DNA from 3 places in the Bacillus sp. ISL-46 genome. Region 3 is predicted to be linked to each of the others. Evidence: predicted binding sites of a transcription regulator. Region 3 holds the regulator's gene; each other region holds the start of a gene.
The links. Region 3 encodes Rex, which represses fermentation and respiration genes when NADH is low (regulators of the CRP and FNR family bind a similar motif). Its sites were predicted from a motif close to TTGTGAAATATTTCACAA; they were not measured.
Positions count from the first base shown of each region.

Region 1: a site for Rex is predicted at 1,817-1,834, ahead of hcp (hydroxylamine reductase). Genes of this name have one in related genera too.
Region 2: a site for Rex is predicted at 3,161-3,178, ahead of adhE (bifunctional acetaldehyde-CoA/alcohol dehydrogenase). Genes of this name have one in related genera too.

Region 1 is NZ_JAGGQR010000062.1:18,239-24,018, reverse strand. Features, by position in the region: gene J7E67_RS25860 (DUF1798 family protein) at 1-14, shown strand, start outside; gene yppF (YppF family protein) at 48-257, opposite strand; gene J7E67_RS25850 (YppG family protein) at 449-1,012, shown strand; gene J7E67_RS25845 (Hsp20/alpha crystallin family protein) at 1,221-1,703, opposite strand; gene hcp (hydroxylamine reductase) at 1,895-3,193, shown strand; gene J7E67_RS25835 (Crp/Fnr family transcriptional regulator) at 3,238-3,936, opposite strand; gene J7E67_RS25830 (DEAD/DEAH box helicase) at 4,148-5,780, shown strand, end outside.
Region 2 is NZ_JAGGQR010000027.1:62,783-68,562, reverse strand. Features, by position in the region: gene adhE (bifunctional acetaldehyde-CoA/alcohol dehydrogenase) at 388-2,991, opposite strand; gene ppc (phosphoenolpyruvate carboxylase) at 3,282-5,780, opposite strand, start outside.
Region 3 is NZ_JAGGQR010000002.1:1,596-7,375, forward strand. Features, by position in the region: gene J7E67_RS01010 (ABC-F family ATP-binding cassette domain-containing protein) at 1-633, opposite strand, end outside; gene moaC (cyclic pyranopterin monophosphate synthase MoaC) at 812-1,309, shown strand; gene J7E67_RS01020 (redox-sensing transcriptional repressor Rex) at 1,346-2,002, shown strand; gene ystJ (NADP-dependent malic enzyme) at 2,162-3,409, shown strand; gene J7E67_RS01030 (sulfite exporter TauE/SafE family protein) at 3,681-4,433, shown strand; gene dcuS (DcuS/MalK family sensor histidine kinase) at 4,630-5,780, shown strand, end outside.

The sequences.
Region 1 (5,780 bases), on a different contig from region 3:
AGGTTAAAAAATAGAAAAGAGATGCAGCTGCATCTCTTTAATTATTATTAAGAATGTTCGATGAGGGAGTTTTCATTATCCGTTTCAGGTATTACCGCGCCTTGTTTTTCAAGTTCACGGACAAGAAGACGATATTCTTTAATGTTAATATCGTTTTGAATATACGCTTTCTTAGCAAAATCCATTAATGTATTAACATCATCTGGTGTATAATCCCGACTTTGAATAAATTTGCTTTTTAATTCGCGAATGTCCATATCTATTAGCTCCTCCTTCATCCTTTTTTCTATCGTATCATGAAAATAAAGGATTCCTAGTTTTTAAAATATTTAAACTTCAGACAAAATTCTCGTCATTTTGACATTATTATTCTTTTTCAAAAGAATCACCTTTCCTCTCTCTCCTTCATAATGTGTAGTAGATAAAAAAACGGAGGAGATGTTTGCCCATGTTTGGCAAAAAAAGGCCAGCTAATTACCTCAATTATGAATACTCGGGGCAAATGATGCAGCAAGGTCCAGTTGGTCAGATCAGGAATCAGCAGATTTTTAATAGTAATCAACCCTTCCATTACCAAGCTCAGCCCCAAAACTATGATTGGACCGCTTATCAACAACCCAATCAACAAATTCCTTATTACCCGCCAGTGTACCAGCAATATGAGCAAAACTATCAACATGGCTACGTTCCTCAAAATACGCCATACAATAGCCAGCCATTTTCGCAAAAAGATTCGCAATTCCTATTCCAGAACCCTTTACAGCCACAGGAAGAAATAGTTCAAAAACCACAGTATATGCCCATGAATGGTTATCCAGTGATGAACCCTTATCCTAAGCAAAGTGCAACCCCAAAACAGCCAGGAGGAGTCCAAACGTTTATGAATTCCTTCAAGTCCCAAGATGGATCAGTGGATATAAATAAAATGGTGAATACAGCAGGTCAAATGATGAATGCTGTAAGTCAAGTATCATCACTTGTAAAGGGATTTGGTGGAATATTTAAGGCTTAATAAAAAGCCCAGTTGATTGGAGCGGAAGGCGCGAAGACTCCTGCGGGAGGACGGGGCAGGGGAGAACCCACAGGCGCTTAGCGCCGAGGAGGCTCCCCGGACCGCCCGCGAACCGCAAGCGCCTGGAGTGGAAATCAACAGCTAAGTTTTAACAGCAAAAAGACGGCCTTTTTACTAGCCGTCTTTTCATATGGAAGGGAAATGGAATTTAGTCTTCGATATCTATAATTTTCCCCTTTTCCTGTGGAATGCGGATTTTTAATAAACCATCACGATAGGATGCTTTCACTTTCTCTTCATTAATCGTATGCGGAAGTGAAACCGTTCTTGATGATTTTTGGCGTAAGTATTTACGTCGATATAAATGATTGATTTCGTCTTCCTCGGTTTCAAGTTCGTTATTTTCCACAGAAATAGTTAAATAATTTCCAGAAATGTTTAAATGAATTTGCTCTCTTTTTATCCCTGGCAGTTCTGCAGAGATGATGTATTCTCCACCTGTTTCAATCGTGTCAACATGAAAGCTCGATCCAGATGGAAATGGACTTTTAAAAAAATCATCGATTGATTGTAGAAAGCCTTTGATTGGTTTTTCATTGAAAAAGTCGTTCATCGATTTCATTAACTCACCAAAAGCTTCTGTTTTCGGCTTTTTAGGGTCATTCTTATCACTCGGTACCTTAGATGACATTAAGTTCCCCTCGCTTTCCAGTATTTCACTCGCTATTATATGCTGGCTAAACTGGGTAGGTGCCGTCATCGTATGGCAATAATTTTATGAACGATTTATTACAGTTGCTTTAAATATGATGTATATCACATTAAATATTTAGGTCGATTAGTATAGTAAAGCAGAAATAAAATCGAAAGTGAGGAACTAAAATGTTCTGTTATCAATGTGAACAAACTCCATCTGGCGGCTGTAATGTCATCGGTGTGTGTGGTAAAGATGAAACCATTGCTAGCTTACAAGACACGATTATTTTTGCATTAAAAGGAATTGCGGCCTATCGAACCCATGCTAATCAATTAGGATATACAGATCCTTTTGTCGATGCCACCACCCATGAAGCCCTTTATTTGACTTTAACGAATTCAAATTTTAATGTTCAAGAACATATCGACATGGCGATGAAAGTTGGCCAATCAGCAGTCCGCGTAATGGAAATGCTAGATGAAGCTCATACAAAGCGTTTAGGCATCCCTGAGCCAATCCGGGTCAGCCAAAACAAAATTGAAGGAAAATGTATTATTGTTACAGGTCACAACTTATTTGCTTTAGAGGAACTATTAAAGCAAACAGAGGGAAAGGGTATCAATATCTATACGCACTCTGAAATGCTACCGGCGCACGGCTATCCAGCATTGAAGAAATATACTCATCTAAAAGGGAATATCGGAAAAGCTTGGTACGACCAGCGACGACTTTTTGAAAATTTCCCTGGAGCGATTCTAGCAACGACCAACTGTGTAATGCCAATTAAAGGGTCATATGCAGACAGGATGTATACATATGAAGTAGCAGGTCTTGAAAATGTAGAGAAAATTATTAATGATGATTTTACACCATTAATTAACCGAGCTTTAGAGCTTCATGAAGCTGCAATTGATTCCGAAGAAACATTGTTAACAGGGTTCCATCATGAAACGGTTCTAGGCTTAACACCTGAATTAATTGATGCAGTCAAAGCTGGTAAAATCAAGCGTTTCTTTGTTATCGCAGGCTGTGATGCACCGGGACCTGGCGGAAATTATTATCGTGAACTTGCCACTTCACTACCGCCAGAGACTGTTATATTAACAACCTCTTGTGGAAAATTCCGCTTTAATGACGTGGATTATGGTGTGGTGCCGGGAACCAATATTCCACGGTATATAGATTTAGGTCAATGCAATAACTCTGGATCAACTGTTAAGATTGCTTTAGCACTTGCAGATGCATTTGGATGTGAAGTGAATGAACTGCCGGTCAGCATCGTGTTATCTTGGTTTGAACAAAAAGCAGTTGCTATTTTGCTTGGTTTATTTAGCTTAGGGATCCAGGATATCCGCATTGGCCCGAAGCCGCCTGAATTTATCTCTGAAAGGGTATTACAGGTCCTTCAGGACCCCTTTAATCTAAAATTGATTGGAACAGCTAAAGAAGACATGGAAGACATGCTACAGCTCTCAATTAAATAAATATAATAAAACCGCAGCATAGATTTGCTGCGGTTTTTAATGTTTTAGATTAGATTAATTTCTTCCATTAGAATTTCAACATCTACGATCATGTTGCCTTCTTCATCTACTTCTATTAATTCATCTTTTTTCATTTTTGTTAGCGTCCTGCTTATGGTTTCTCTTGTCGTGCCGATCATATTGGCAAGATCCTTATTCGTGAATTCGGACTTTAAAAGGATCGTACCATCTTCTTGTTCTTTACCATGCTTCTGGGCGAGCCGAATCAGTAGTTTAATAATTTGTTCGTATGTGTTATTGAGAATCTGTTCTTCTAAACGATTTTGCAAATCAACGATTTTTTCTCCTAATACTTTAAAAACTTTAATACATAGTTCAGGGTTTTCAATCAGTACAGTTTCAAATTTTGAAATTGGAACAGCAATAAGAGTTGAGGACTCAAGTACTTCTGCATAGGCTGGGTAATCGCCTTTTCTGAAAAAACCTACATGGGGAAACATCTCACCTTTTTTAGCAATGGCGACGATTTGTTCTTTGCCATTAATGTCACTTTTATAAATTTTAATTTTTCCGTCATAAATAAAATAGACATTTTCAAGCGGGTCACCTTGGAGAAACACATGACTATGTTTTTTCCATTCCCTAGCTATAGCGATGTCAGAGATTTTTGTTATTTCAAAATCATTTAATTCACGAAAAAGGGTAAAATCAGCGAGCACCCTTTTAATTTCTTCAATTTTCATCCAATCACCTTCAAATATAGATTCCGTTACTATCTATTGTAACAAAAATTCTAGCAATAGTTTAATGTTATTGATATTTATTGGTTAAGTAGAATTTAAAGTTATTCTTACGCTTGGAAAAAAGTACTAGGCATATAAGAAATAAAAAAGTCGTTTTTTCTTTTGTTGCGAACGTTCATTCGTTAAAATAGAAGTAATGAGGTGAGGAAGCATGAAGTTAAGAAAAAGCCTGCAAGAAATTTTGTCAGACTTAAAAATAAATGATCAATTTAAGGAAAATATCGTTACATGGCACACCATCGAGGAAAAGCCGGCCCAAACAGTCCCGATGCCAAGAGACCTTCATCCGGTTTTAAAGTCTGCTCTAAAGAGCAAGGGAATTGAACAACTTTATACACATCAAAAATCAGCCTATGAAAAAATTATTGAGGGAAAAAGTATTGTTGCTGTTACCCCTACAGCTTCAGGAAAAACCCTTTGCTATAACCTTCCAGTTTTACAATCGATTCTAGCAAATCCAAGTACACGAGCTCTTTATATGTTTCCTACAAAAGCACTTGCTCAGGATCAAAAGAGTGAAATCAATGAAATTATTCAAGCGGCTGGCGTAGAGATTAACAGCTATACGTACGACGGGGATACACCAGCTAATATTCGTCAACGAGTAAGACAGGCAGGGCATGTGGTTATTACTAACCCAGATATGCTCCACTCAGCCATACTGCCACATCATACAAAATGGGTTTCTTTGTTTGAGAACCTTAAATTTGTTGTCATCGATGAACTTCATACCTATCGAGGTGTTTTTGGCAGTCATGTGGCCAATGTGATCAGAAGGTTGAAGCGTATTTGTAAGTATTATGGGAGTAACCCTGTATTTATTTGCACGTCAGCAACCATTGCTAATCCACTTGAACTCGCAGAAACCCTAACAGAAGAAAAGATGAACCTGATTGATAATAATGGGGCCCCTAGTGGTACAAAGCATTTTCTATTCTATAATCCACCTATTGTAAACAAACCATTAAACATTAGAAGAAGTGCCACACTTGAGGTTCGGAAAATTGCGGGTGAACTTTTAAAAAATAAAATTCAAACCATCGTTTTTGCGAGAAGCAGAGTTAGAGTCGAAATCATTTTGACCTATTTGCAGGAATTAGTAAAGAATCAGTTGGGAGCAAAATCCATAATGGGCTATCGGGGCGGGTATCTCCCAACCGAACGAAGGAAGATTGAAAAAGGGCTTCGTTCAGGTGATATATACGGTGTGGTCAGTACGAATGCACTTGAACTAGGAGTGGATATTGGGCAGTTGCAAGTGTGTATCATGACAGGCTACCCTGGTACGATATCCAGCGCATGGCAGCAGGCTGGAAGAGCGGGAAGAAGGCATGGAGAAGCCCTAGTCATTATGGTTGCAAGCTCCAGTCCCCTAGATCAATACATCATCCAGAATCCGGATTACTTTTTTAACAAAAGCCCTGAAACAGCAAGGATTAATCCTGATAATTTAATTATTTTAATCGATCATATGAAATGTGCTGCCTATGAACTCCCTTTTAAAGCGGGTGAGCATTTTGGAAGTGTAGAAACAGAGGAACTACTAGAATATTTAACAGAAGAACGTGTCCTTTATCATAATGGCGGGAAATGGTATTGGATGAATGATTCTTTTCCAGCACATAACATTAGTTTAAGGTCTGCATCACAAGAGAACGTGATTATCGTTGATCAGTCAGATGTTGCGAATGTAAAAGTAATTGGAGAAATGGATCGTTTTTCAGCGATGACACTTCTCCATGATGAAGCAATTTATTTACATCAAGGGACTCAATTCCAGGTAG
Region 2 (5,780 bases), on a different contig from region 3:
AAGTTGGGGGTACCTTATTTACACTACTACTCCAGTTTCTCCCTCCTATTTTGTTTCAGTTTCAAGAGAGGTTTCAATTTCTTGTTTTTTCTTCTTTGATTTTGTCTCTTTTACTTGGTCTTTATCTATTTCGTTTTTGTCAGTCATCATTACTCGCATCCTTTCAAGAGATATTAATGAATCCCTAGTAAATTCACTTCTAGTTCAACGTTTATTTCCGATAATCCGGAAGTTTTATACTAAAAATTCGATTTCTTTTGGAACTTTATATGTTGCAAGATTGATTTTTGCAAACTCAATTAGACTTTCTGGTGATATTGAAGCACCCGCTTAATCACTTAATTTATTGTTTTAAAAAAGAGTTTTGTAAATGTCTGGTTTTTAAGTTTATATCCCACTTAATGCCTGATGGTATATCTCCGCAAGTTCGCTAATAAATGGTTGTTTTGGATTGGCAATTGTGTCTTGGTCGTCGAAGGCAAGTTCTGCGAGAGCTGTTACTTTGCTTTCAAATTCTGTTTTATTGACTCCGTTTGCTTCGATACTCATTGGAATTTCCAGGTCCTCAGCAAGCTTAATAATTGCCTGAATTAGGCTTTCAACACCTTCCTCCGTTGTACTTGCAGGTAGGCCAAGCATTTTGGCAATTTCAGCATAGCGCTCGTCTGCAATAAAACTTTCATATTTAGGGTAGGTCATGAATTTATTTGGTTTTACTGCATTGTAACGGATTACATGCGGCAAAAGAATCGCATTGGCACGTCCGTGTGGGATATTAAATTCTGCACCTAATACATGGGCAAGGCTATGATTTATCCCTAGGAAGGAATTGGCGAAAGCCATCCCTGCAATTGTCGATGCATTGTGCATTTTTTCGCGAGCTAGTTCATCACTGCCGTCCCTATAAGCAAGTGGCAAATACTTAAAGACAAGTTGAATTGCTTTCAATGCAAGTCCATCTGTATAGTCATTCGCCAATACTGAGACATAGGACTCAATTGCATGTGTCAGGACATCCATCCCTGTATCAGCAGTAACCTGCTTTGGAACGGTCATGACAAACTGCGGGTCGATAATTGCAACATCAGGTGTCAATTGGAAATCTGCAAGTGGGTATTTAATATTTGCATTATTATCTGATATGACAGAGAAAGCAGTGACCTCTGAACCCGTTCCAGAAGTAGTCGGAATCGCAACAAATTTTGCTTTTCCACGAAGAGCTGGGAATTTTACAACTCTCTTTCTTGGGTCAAAGAATTTTTGCGTTAAACTATGAAAATCAGTTTCTGGATGTTCGTAGAATAACCACATCGCTTTCGCAGCATCCATTACTGAACCACCACCAAGGGCAATAATACAATCCGGCTGAAATTTCCTCATTCTTTCCGCACCAGTCATAACTGTATCAATGTCCGGTTCTGGTTCAATTTCGGAGAATGTTTCAAATTGGATTTTACTTGGATTCTTTTTAAGATAATAAAGTACCTTGTCGACATAGCCATTTTTCACAGGGCTTCCGCTTGTGACAATAAATGCTTTTGAGATATCTGGGATTGAAGCAAGCGTTTGAATTGAATTTTTCTCAAAGAAAATCTGTGATGGCACTTTAAACCATTGGGTAAACGTTCTTCTTTTTGCAACCTTTTTAATATTTATCAGATTTTGTGCTCCAACATTTTGTGACACCGAGTTCCCCCCATAAGTTCCACATCCGATCGTTAATGACGGTAATGATGTGTTATAAATATCCCCAATTGCCCCATGGGTCGATGGTGTATTGACCATGATTCGGCCGGCTTTCATCCGTAGTGCGAACATATCTACTAAAGTTTGATCAGCTGTATGAATCGCAGCTGAGTGTCCAAGTCCACCGTATTCCAATGTTTCCTCAGCAATAAGCATGCCTTCTGCAAAACTATTAACCTTGTAACAGGCAAGAAGCGGGCTTAGTTTTTCACATGAAAGCGGATATTTCGGACCTACTCCCTTTAATTCAGCAATGAGGATCTTGGTATTTTTCGGGACATTTACTCCAGCCAATTTAGCAATCATCGAGGCGGGCAATCCAACGATTAAATGATTGATAGAATTGGTTTTTTCAAAAACTGCGACCTTTTCCACCATTAATCGCTCTTCTTCATTAAGAAAATAACAATTATTTGCTATCATTTCTTGCTTTACTTCTTCATAAATTTCTTGATCGATTATAAGAGCTTGTTCAGAAGCACAGATCATGCCATTATCAAATGTTTTTGATAAGATAATGTCGTTGACAGCGCGTTTGATGTTAGCGGTTTTTTCAATATAACAAGGGACATTTCCAGCGCCAACTCCAAGTGCAGGTTTGCCTGAACTGTAAGCCGCCTTTACTAAATTTGGTCCACCTGTTGCTAGGATGAGGGATATCTTCGGATGCTTCATTAAGACCTGAAAGGCTTCGTGTGAGGGAACTTCAATCCATTGAATACAATTTTCTGGAGCGCCCGCCTTTATAGCGGCCTCCTTAAGTAATTTTGCTGTCTCAGTACAGCATTTTTGCCCAAATAGCGGAAAAGCAAAAATAATTGGATTCCTTGTTTTAAGCGAAATCAATGATTTAAAAATAACTGTGGACGTCGGATTTGTAATCGGAATGACCGCCGCAATGACACCAACTGGCTCGGCAATCTCTACCATTCCTTCATTTTCGTTTTCGCTAATGACACCAACAGTTTTCATATCTCGAATATTGTTGTAAATAAACTCTGTGGCAAACATGTTTTTGAATACTTTATCTTCATAAACACCTCTTCTTGTTTCACTAACGGCAGACTTTGCTAGATTCTTATGATTTTGAAGTGCGATGAGAGCCATTTGTTTGACGATTTCGTCGATCATTTCTTGATTGAAACAACGGAATTCACCGAGCGCCTTCGCAGCGTTATTAGCTAATGTATCAATTATTGAAGTAATCATTTGTTTATCTAGTACTGCCCTTTCTTCAACTGCCAATTAATATCTCCTCCAAATTCATTTCATTTCGGAAATTCGACTGAATATAGGTTTGTTATAATTCAAATGCTATTAAGGTCACTCCCTTTTCTTTACTGGCTAAAATATATCACGGTCGATAAATCGAAAATTGTCGAATTGCGCGCGAAAATGAATGAATAACCATTCATTTTTAAAAAATTCACTAAGTGTTCAAAATTTACGCAACATGATATTTCATCACATTCGCTTATATTTGAAAAAAGCCATAAACTCTTCTTTCGAGAGAGTTTATGGCTTGTCCTTCAATATCAACCAGTATTTCGTAATCCTGCAGAGATCCCACTAATTGTCAGCAAAACTTCAATTAAAAGTTCTTCATTAGGATCTTCTTGATTTCTTAGTTCTTTTATTAATTCAACTTGTAAAAAGTTTAGCGGATCGACATATGGATTTCTTCTATATACCGATTCCTTTATATTTGGTGTATGATCTAACAATTCATTATCACCTGTAATTCTAAGGAGAACTTCTTTTGTTGTTTCGTATTCTTCAAGAATATTAGTAAAGATCCGTTCTGCAATGGTCTGGTCTTTCACAAGGGATAAGTATTCTCTGGCTGTCGTAATATCAGCTTTCATTAATGCCATTTGCAGGTTATCAATCGTTGATTGGAAGAACGGCCATTTTTCATACATTTGCTGAAGCATCTGCAAATTTTGTTCTCCATTAGCTGCAAATCCTGCCAAACCAGTACCTGCTGCGTACCATGCTGGAAGCAATTGACGGCTTTGAGTCCAAGCAAACACCCATGGAATTGCCCTTAAATCTTCAAAGCGGCCCTGATTTTTTCTGCTCATTGGCCTTGAGCCAATGTTTAAGTCTCCGAGCTCTCTTAGTGGTGTCGCTTCCGTGAAGTAGGTAAGGAAATCTGGATCTCCAAATACAAGTGATTGATATTTGGTCAAAGCCAAGCTTGAAATTTCTTCAATCGACTCAACCCATTTTGGATCACGTTGAAAACCTTGCTTCGCTTCTTTTGATATATGTGTTGCCGTTAAGAGCAGCGTGGAAGTAGCCTGTTCCAAACTCCGATAAGCAATATCCTCAAGTAAATAGCGTGAAGATAAAACCTCGCCTTGCTCCGTAATTTTAACACCGTCGCCAATTGTTTCTGCCGGTTGAGACAGGATACTTTTATTTAATGGACCGCCGCCACGGCCTAACGAACCACCACGTCCATGGAAGAACTTAAGTCCGATCTGGTATCTCTTTGCCATTTCATGAATTTCAATTTGAGCTTTATATAGTTTCCAGTTAGCTGTCAATGTACCACCATCTTTGCTTCCATCCGAGTAACCAAGCATTATTTCCTGCTGATCCCCCATAATTTGCAAATGATTTCGATAGACAGGCATTTCGAATAGTGTTTCCATAATTTTTGGCCCAGCGGTTAAATCGTCAATTGTTTCCAGCAATGGAGCCACATGTAAATGACTTTCTAAGGTCCCATCTGCGTGCAGTCGATAAATCCCAGCCTCTTTAGCAAGAACAAGTACCTCTAGTAAATCACTTGGGGATTTTGTCATGCTCACAAGATAAACGGAAATGGACCGCTTCCCGAATTCTTCGTGTGCCTTCTTGATCATTTGGAATACTTTAATCATTTCCTGTGTTTCCGCCGAATAATCTTCATTTAATAATAGAAGCGGGCGAGGATCCTTTAGGATATTTTGCAGGATTTTTAGTTTTTCTTCTTCCGCCAACTCTGCATAATTTTCAGAGATATTGACTTTGCGCAATATTTCGGTCATGGCTGCTTCATGTTCACCACTATGATTCCGAATATCTAGTGTCGCTAAATGAAAACCAAACAATTGAACTTGTCGAATCAGCTTTTGAATAGTCATTAATTCATGTGCTGCTGGATGATGCTGTTTCAAACTTTTTTTAATAATAAATAAGTCTTCTAGTAATTCATCGGAAGATTTATAGCCCAAGTCCGTTTTACCTACTTGTTTTACTCGTTCAATAATGATAGCAAATGCTCGACGGTACACTTCCGATTGAATTGGCCATTTTTTCTCATCGGTTAAATAGGTATCTTCTAGTTCAATTAACTTAAGAAGATCATTACTTACCTCCACTCTTGAAGTGGAATGACTGTATCGTTTCATTAAATCAACGAGAACATTTTTATATTTTTTTAAAACGAGTCTTCTTTGCCTATTTAGTGTCTCCCAAGTAACATCGTGTGTAACATTGGGATTCCCATCACGGTCTCCACCGATCCATGATCCAAAACGGAGAAAATTTGGAACTGCCCATTGTGTTTGAGTGTAATTCTTCTCTAAACAATCTGCCACTTCCTGATGGATTTCAGGAAGAACCTCGAAAAGGGTCTGATCAAAATAATATAGTCCGTTTCTCACTTCGTCTAAAACCGTAGGCTTAGTTTGCCGTAATTCATCCGTTTGCCAAAGAATTGAAACTTCATTAAACAAACTCTCTTCAAGCTTTTTTCTTTCTCTACTTGTTAATAACGGATGATCGAGACTTTTTAGGATAACAGCAATCCGCTGCTGAATTTCAAGAATTGAACGCTTAGTTGCCTCTGTTGGATGGGCTGTAATAACGAGTTCAAGTGACAAAGTATTAAGGATATCTTGAATGACATCTTCCTTAATATTGTTCTCTTTAAGCGAAAGAATAGCACTCTCTATTGAGGCGGGTTGGACAATAGTTTCATCCTCTAGTTGGTACTGCCTCCGTCTACGAATACGATGATTCTGTTCTGCGGCATTAATTAA
Region 3 (5,780 bases):
ATGATAACTTTGTAAATATTGCTCCAGCCAGGAAAGCGTATCAATATCAAGGTGGTTTGTGGGCTCATCCAATATTAGGATATCAGGCCTGGTTAACAAGAGTTTACCAAGGGCTAGACGAGTTTTCTGACCGCCGCTTAAACTAGATATCATCAAGGATTTGTCATGGAAATTCAGCCCATGAAGGACGGAGCGCATCTCTGCCTCATATTGATACCCTCCCTGTTCTTTAAATTTCACCTGAAGATGATCGTACTCTTTTAGGATCCTTTCGTACCTGCCACTGTCTTCAAAAACAAGAGGATCAGCCATTTGTTCTTCAAGTGTGCGGAGTTGTTTTTCCATCAATCGCAGCGGTTCAAAAACCGTCAGCATTTCATCCCATATGGATAATGATGATTCTAACCCAGTATTTTGAGCTAAATAGCCAATCGTCACTTCTTTTGGCTTGATGATTTCTCCGCCATCATGCGACAAGTGTCCGGCTATAATCTTCAACAATGTCGATTTTCCCGCCCCATTGCGTCCAACAAGGGCAACACGGTCCCGAGTTTGTAATTCGAGCTTAATATTCGATAAAATAAGGTCAGCACCATAATATTTTTGTAATTGATTAACCTGTAGCAAAATCATTCTCATTCACCTCTATTACATAGGATTAGTGTACCTTATTCCCGGTATGTCGGCAATAAACTGCTCGCCATATTAGCGGAGTAAGGGTCCTAAATCGACATAAAATGTAATATTTAGTTCAAAGTTTCACACACATATAAGGAAAAATAGTGTATGATTTGATGGGAGGATTTTTTATATGGCAGAATTTACGCATTTTAATGAAGAAGGCAGAGCAAAAATGGTCGACGTCAGTGATAAGCCGGAAACGGCACGTACGGCGCTTGCTCATTCCAGCATTACCGTTAGTAAAGAAATTTATGATAAAATAACTAATAATGAGATGAAGAAGGGCGATGTCTTAGCAGTGGCCCAGGTAGCAGCTGTCATGGCAGCAAAGAAGACATGGGATTTGATTCCAATGTGCCATCCGATTCCATTAACAGGTGTTAATATTTCTTTCTCTTGGGAACAGGATAAGGATGAGAATTATCAATTATATATTGCTGCAGCCGTTAAAACGAAGGGGAACACAGGAGTGGAAATGGAAGCGTTAACAGCCGCATCCGCATGTGCCTTAACAGTTTATGATATGTGTAAAGCCGTTGATAAAGGTATGGTAATTGGACCGACGTATCTTGTCGAAAAAACAGGCGGTAAAAACGGTGATTTTAAAAGAGATGAAAGAGTTAAATAAATTTTTAACTAAACCATTCATGGGGTGTGGGAGATTATGAGTAATGAAACAACGAAAATACCACAGGCGACAGCAAAACGGCTGCCCCTCTATTATCGATTTCTAAAAAACCTGCATAGTTCCGGCAAGCAAAGGGTCTCTTCAGCGGAATTGAGTGAAGCAGTAAAGGTAGACTCAGCAACGATTCGCCGCGACTTTTCCTATTTCGGTGCGTTAGGAAAAAAGGGCTATGGGTATAATGTTAATTACTTAATATCCTTCTTCCGAAAGACCTTAGATCAGGATGAATTAACTAAGGTTGCCTTAATAGGAGTCGGAAATCTTGGGACTGCCTTTTTAAACTATAACTTTTTAAAAAATAATAACACAAAAATAGAATGCGCCTTCGATGTGGATCCCGACAAAATGGGAACCATGATTCGCGAGGTACCCGTTCATCCTATGGATGATTTAGAGAAGGTGTTATCAGAAACTAATATTTCAGTGGCGATATTAACGGTTCCGGCTCCTGCCGCACAAATGATAACCGATCGACTGGTCCAAGCGAATGTAAAAGGGATCTTAAATTTCACTCCGGCAAGGTTAAATGTTCCACCATTAATAAGGGTCCATCATATTGACTTGGCTGTGGAGCTTCAATCGCTAGTCTACTTTTTAAAGCATTATCCAACGGTGGAAATAGATGAAGAATAATTAGTTAATAAGGCTTTCCACAAAATTTGTGGAAAGCCTTTTGTATGATTAAATCCCTGCTTTTTTTAATTACATAATCTATCAAAATATTGACCTATGCACTAAGATTTAGATAGATAAAGTGCAAGCGGTTACTAATTCGGAAAGTGGGGAAATCCAATGTCAATTTTACGAGATGAAGCGTTAAAAATGCATAAGGAGCATCAAGGAAAGGTTGGAATCTATTCAAAGGTTGCAGTACATAATGCAAAAGATTTAAGCCTAGCCTATTCACCTGGTGTGGCAGAGCCATGTTTGGACATTTATGCAGACGAAAATAAAGTCTATGATTATACCTCAAAGGGCAATCTAGTTGCAGTTGTATCCAATGGGACAGCAGTCCTGGGGCTTGGGAACATTGGACCAAAAGCTGCGATGCCTGTGATGGAAGGAAAGGCCGTGTTATTCAAATCATTCGCAGATGTTGATGCTTTTCCCATTTGCTTGGCCACAACTGATACAGACCAGATCGTAGAAACCGTCAAATTGCTAGAACCAACATTTGGCGGAGTGAACTTGGAGGATATTGCTGCGCCGCAATGCTTTGATATTGAAGACCGCCTCCGCAAAGCCTGTGATATTCCTGTTTTTCATGATGACCAGCATGGAACAGCGATTGTAACAGCGGCTGGTTTAATCAACGCATTAAAATTAGCGGATAAAAAAATTGAAGATATTCGTGTTGCAGTAAATGGAGCAGGTGCAGCAGGAGTAGCGATTGTTAAACTTATGCTACATATGGGCGTGAAGGATGTTATTTTATGTGATACAAAAGGAATTATTTATGAAGGCCGCCCGGTTGGAATGAATCGATTCAAAGATGAAATGGCACAAATCACAAATCGCGAGCAAAAACAAGGAACGTTAGCCGATGCGCTTGTTGACGCAGATGTGTTTGTGGGGGTATCAGCAGCTGGGGCCGTTACGAAGGAAATGGTTGGTTCTATGCACCGTGACCCGATAATCTTTGCCATGGCCAACCCGGTACCGGAAATTATGCCGGATGTGGCCAAAGAAGCAGGAGCACTTGTAGTGGGTACAGGACGTTCTGATTTTCCGAACCAGGTTAATAATGTGCTTGCATTCCCAGGAATTTTCCGCGGTGCTTTAGATGTCCGTGCAAAGGAAATCAACGAGGAAATGAAGCTCGCCGCGGTTTATGCAATTGCTGGTTTAATTTCAGAGGATGAGCTCCATGCCGATTATGTCATTCCAGATCCATTTGACCCTCGGGTCGCAGCACAGGTAGCAACCGCGGTTGCGTATACTGCAATGGAAACAGGGGTAGCCCAAAAAATTATCAATGTTGAGGAAATTAAGCAACGCCTATCAGCATTAGCAGAAGCAAAACAACCAGTGCTTGCTTAGGTCGAGTAAAATCTAGCTTTTAAGGGAAGACTACCTCAACCTAGTTGAGGTAGTCTTTCAAATTTTGGAAATTAGGGCATAATTCCAATATATCTTTTAAATTTTTAGTACAATAATGAATGATAGTTTTTTCTTTTTCAAATCAGTGGGTAAAATAAGGACAAAATCGATGGTGAACTGACTCATTTTGTCGGTATGACCCCGTCCTTAGGTAAGTAATAAAACATTTCCTAGAAGGACATCTAGGGTTTTGCAATCGGAGGGGATGAAGTTGGCGATTGTGCTGACGATGTTTGTGCTTGGGATTTTATTAGGATTTGTCGGGGCAGGCGGCTCTGGCTTTATTATTGCCATCTTAACAGTTATTTTTGGAGTACCAATACATATGGCGTTAGGGACATCACTAGCAGCGATGGTATTTACTAGCATGTCAGGTGCCTACAGCCATTTTCGTCAAGGAAATATCTCAATTAAAACGGGTTTAATCGTCGGCGGATTTGGGGCAGCTGCCTCCTATTTAGGTTCAAAACTAGCCAGTTTGATTCCGACTCATTCTTTGCATTGGTTAACAGCGGGGATGTTATTTTTGTCGGCTGTGATCTTGGTTGTTCGCTTATTTATTGTTCAAAAAATAAAGGCAAACAACAAAAAAGTGAAACCTGGCAACCTGTTTCTCATTAAGAAAGCGGCAGTTGTCGGGTTGGTTACCGGATTGTTGTCTGGTACATTTGGGATAGGTGCTGCACCGTTCATTCAAATCGGATTGCTGGTCATCATGGGACTTTCGCTTAAGCAATCAGTGGGTACAACAATGCTCGTTATTTTGCCGATCGCTTTAGCAGGAGGAATCGGCTACTATTTCGAAGGATACCTGAATTTAACCCTGTTAGTTGAAGTGGTAGGAGGAACGATGATTGGCTCCTATGTCGGGGCTAAGTTTACAGCCCTTGCTCCGCAGCCCGTATTAAAAGGTGCGATGGTCCTGACCCCTATTATCGCAGGAGCTATTTTGCTCATAAGTTAAGGCATCGTTCGCAAGGATGGTTAACTGAGACGATGAACTCTCAGACCAGCCTAAGTTAAAGAAAGTTTCTAAGACTGCAAGGTATTTTCATAAGAATGCTTTGCAGCCTTTTTGCGTTTACTTACCGGGATGGTTAGTATGTCATCAGGTGGAGATCAGAATGGTGCCTGTCGCCTTCTCAAAGATGGAGGGAAATATGAGAAAGGGAAGATGGAGTTTACAGTCGGTAATTATTGTCTTTGTGTGTATGGTGGTTACTTTTTCACTATTGATAACAGATTTACTAATAAGTTCGAGAATTGCTAAGGAGACGGAAAAAGGTCAGGCTGAGAAAGCAAGAAATGTGGCTCGAATGGTTGCTCATAGTCCGCTTGTTGTTAATGCAATGAGTAGAAAACAGAATGAAAAGGAAATCCAAACGTTTGCCAATGAAATGAGAAAGGTCACGAACGTTTACTTTATTGTTGTGATGGATATGAACGGGATCCGAAAATCCCACCCTGATAGTAAAGAGATAGGGAAACCATTCAAGGGTGGAGATGAAGGGCCTGTCCTAAAAGGAAAAGAGCATCAATCTATTTCAAAGGGATCTCTTGGACCTTCATTACGCTTCTTTACGCCAATTAAGGATGCAACCGGGAAGCAGATCGGGGCCGTGGCTGTTGGGATATCTTTAGATAATGTGGAAAAGGCCGTCAAAAAGAGCAGAATGGGGATTTATATTGGGACGATGATTGGTATCTTAATCGGTGTTCTCGGGGCTGTTATTTTAGCTAGATATATAAAAAAGATCTTACTTGGGCTTGAGCCGTTTGCGATTGCTAAATTATTAGAGGAACGAAGCGCGATGCTTCAATCGGTGCGTGAGGGAATTGTTGCAGTGGATCAACACTCAAACATAACACTTGTCAATCGAGCAGCCTTAAAGCTGTTTGATAAAGCAGGCCTGCAAGATAACCCAATGGGGACAAATATAGAAGAATATATGTCATCTACTCGCTTAAGTGATTTATTAAAAACAGGTAAACCTGAATTGGATGAAGAACAGAATATAAATGGGATGACCATTTTAACCAACCGAGTCCCCGTTATCGTTGGGAATAAGGTAGTGGGCGCAATTGCTACTTTTCGCGATAAAACAGAAATACAGGTACTCGCTGAAGAACTGACAGGAGTAAGAGCATACGCCGATGCACTTCGGGCCCAGGCACACGAGTTTATGAATAAACTTCATGTGATTTTGGGGATGGTCCATACAGGTTATTATGAAAAAGTTGTCGAATACATCAATGAAACGGTTGATCATCGTAATAACGAAATTGGCTTCGTTACCAAAAAGATAAAGGA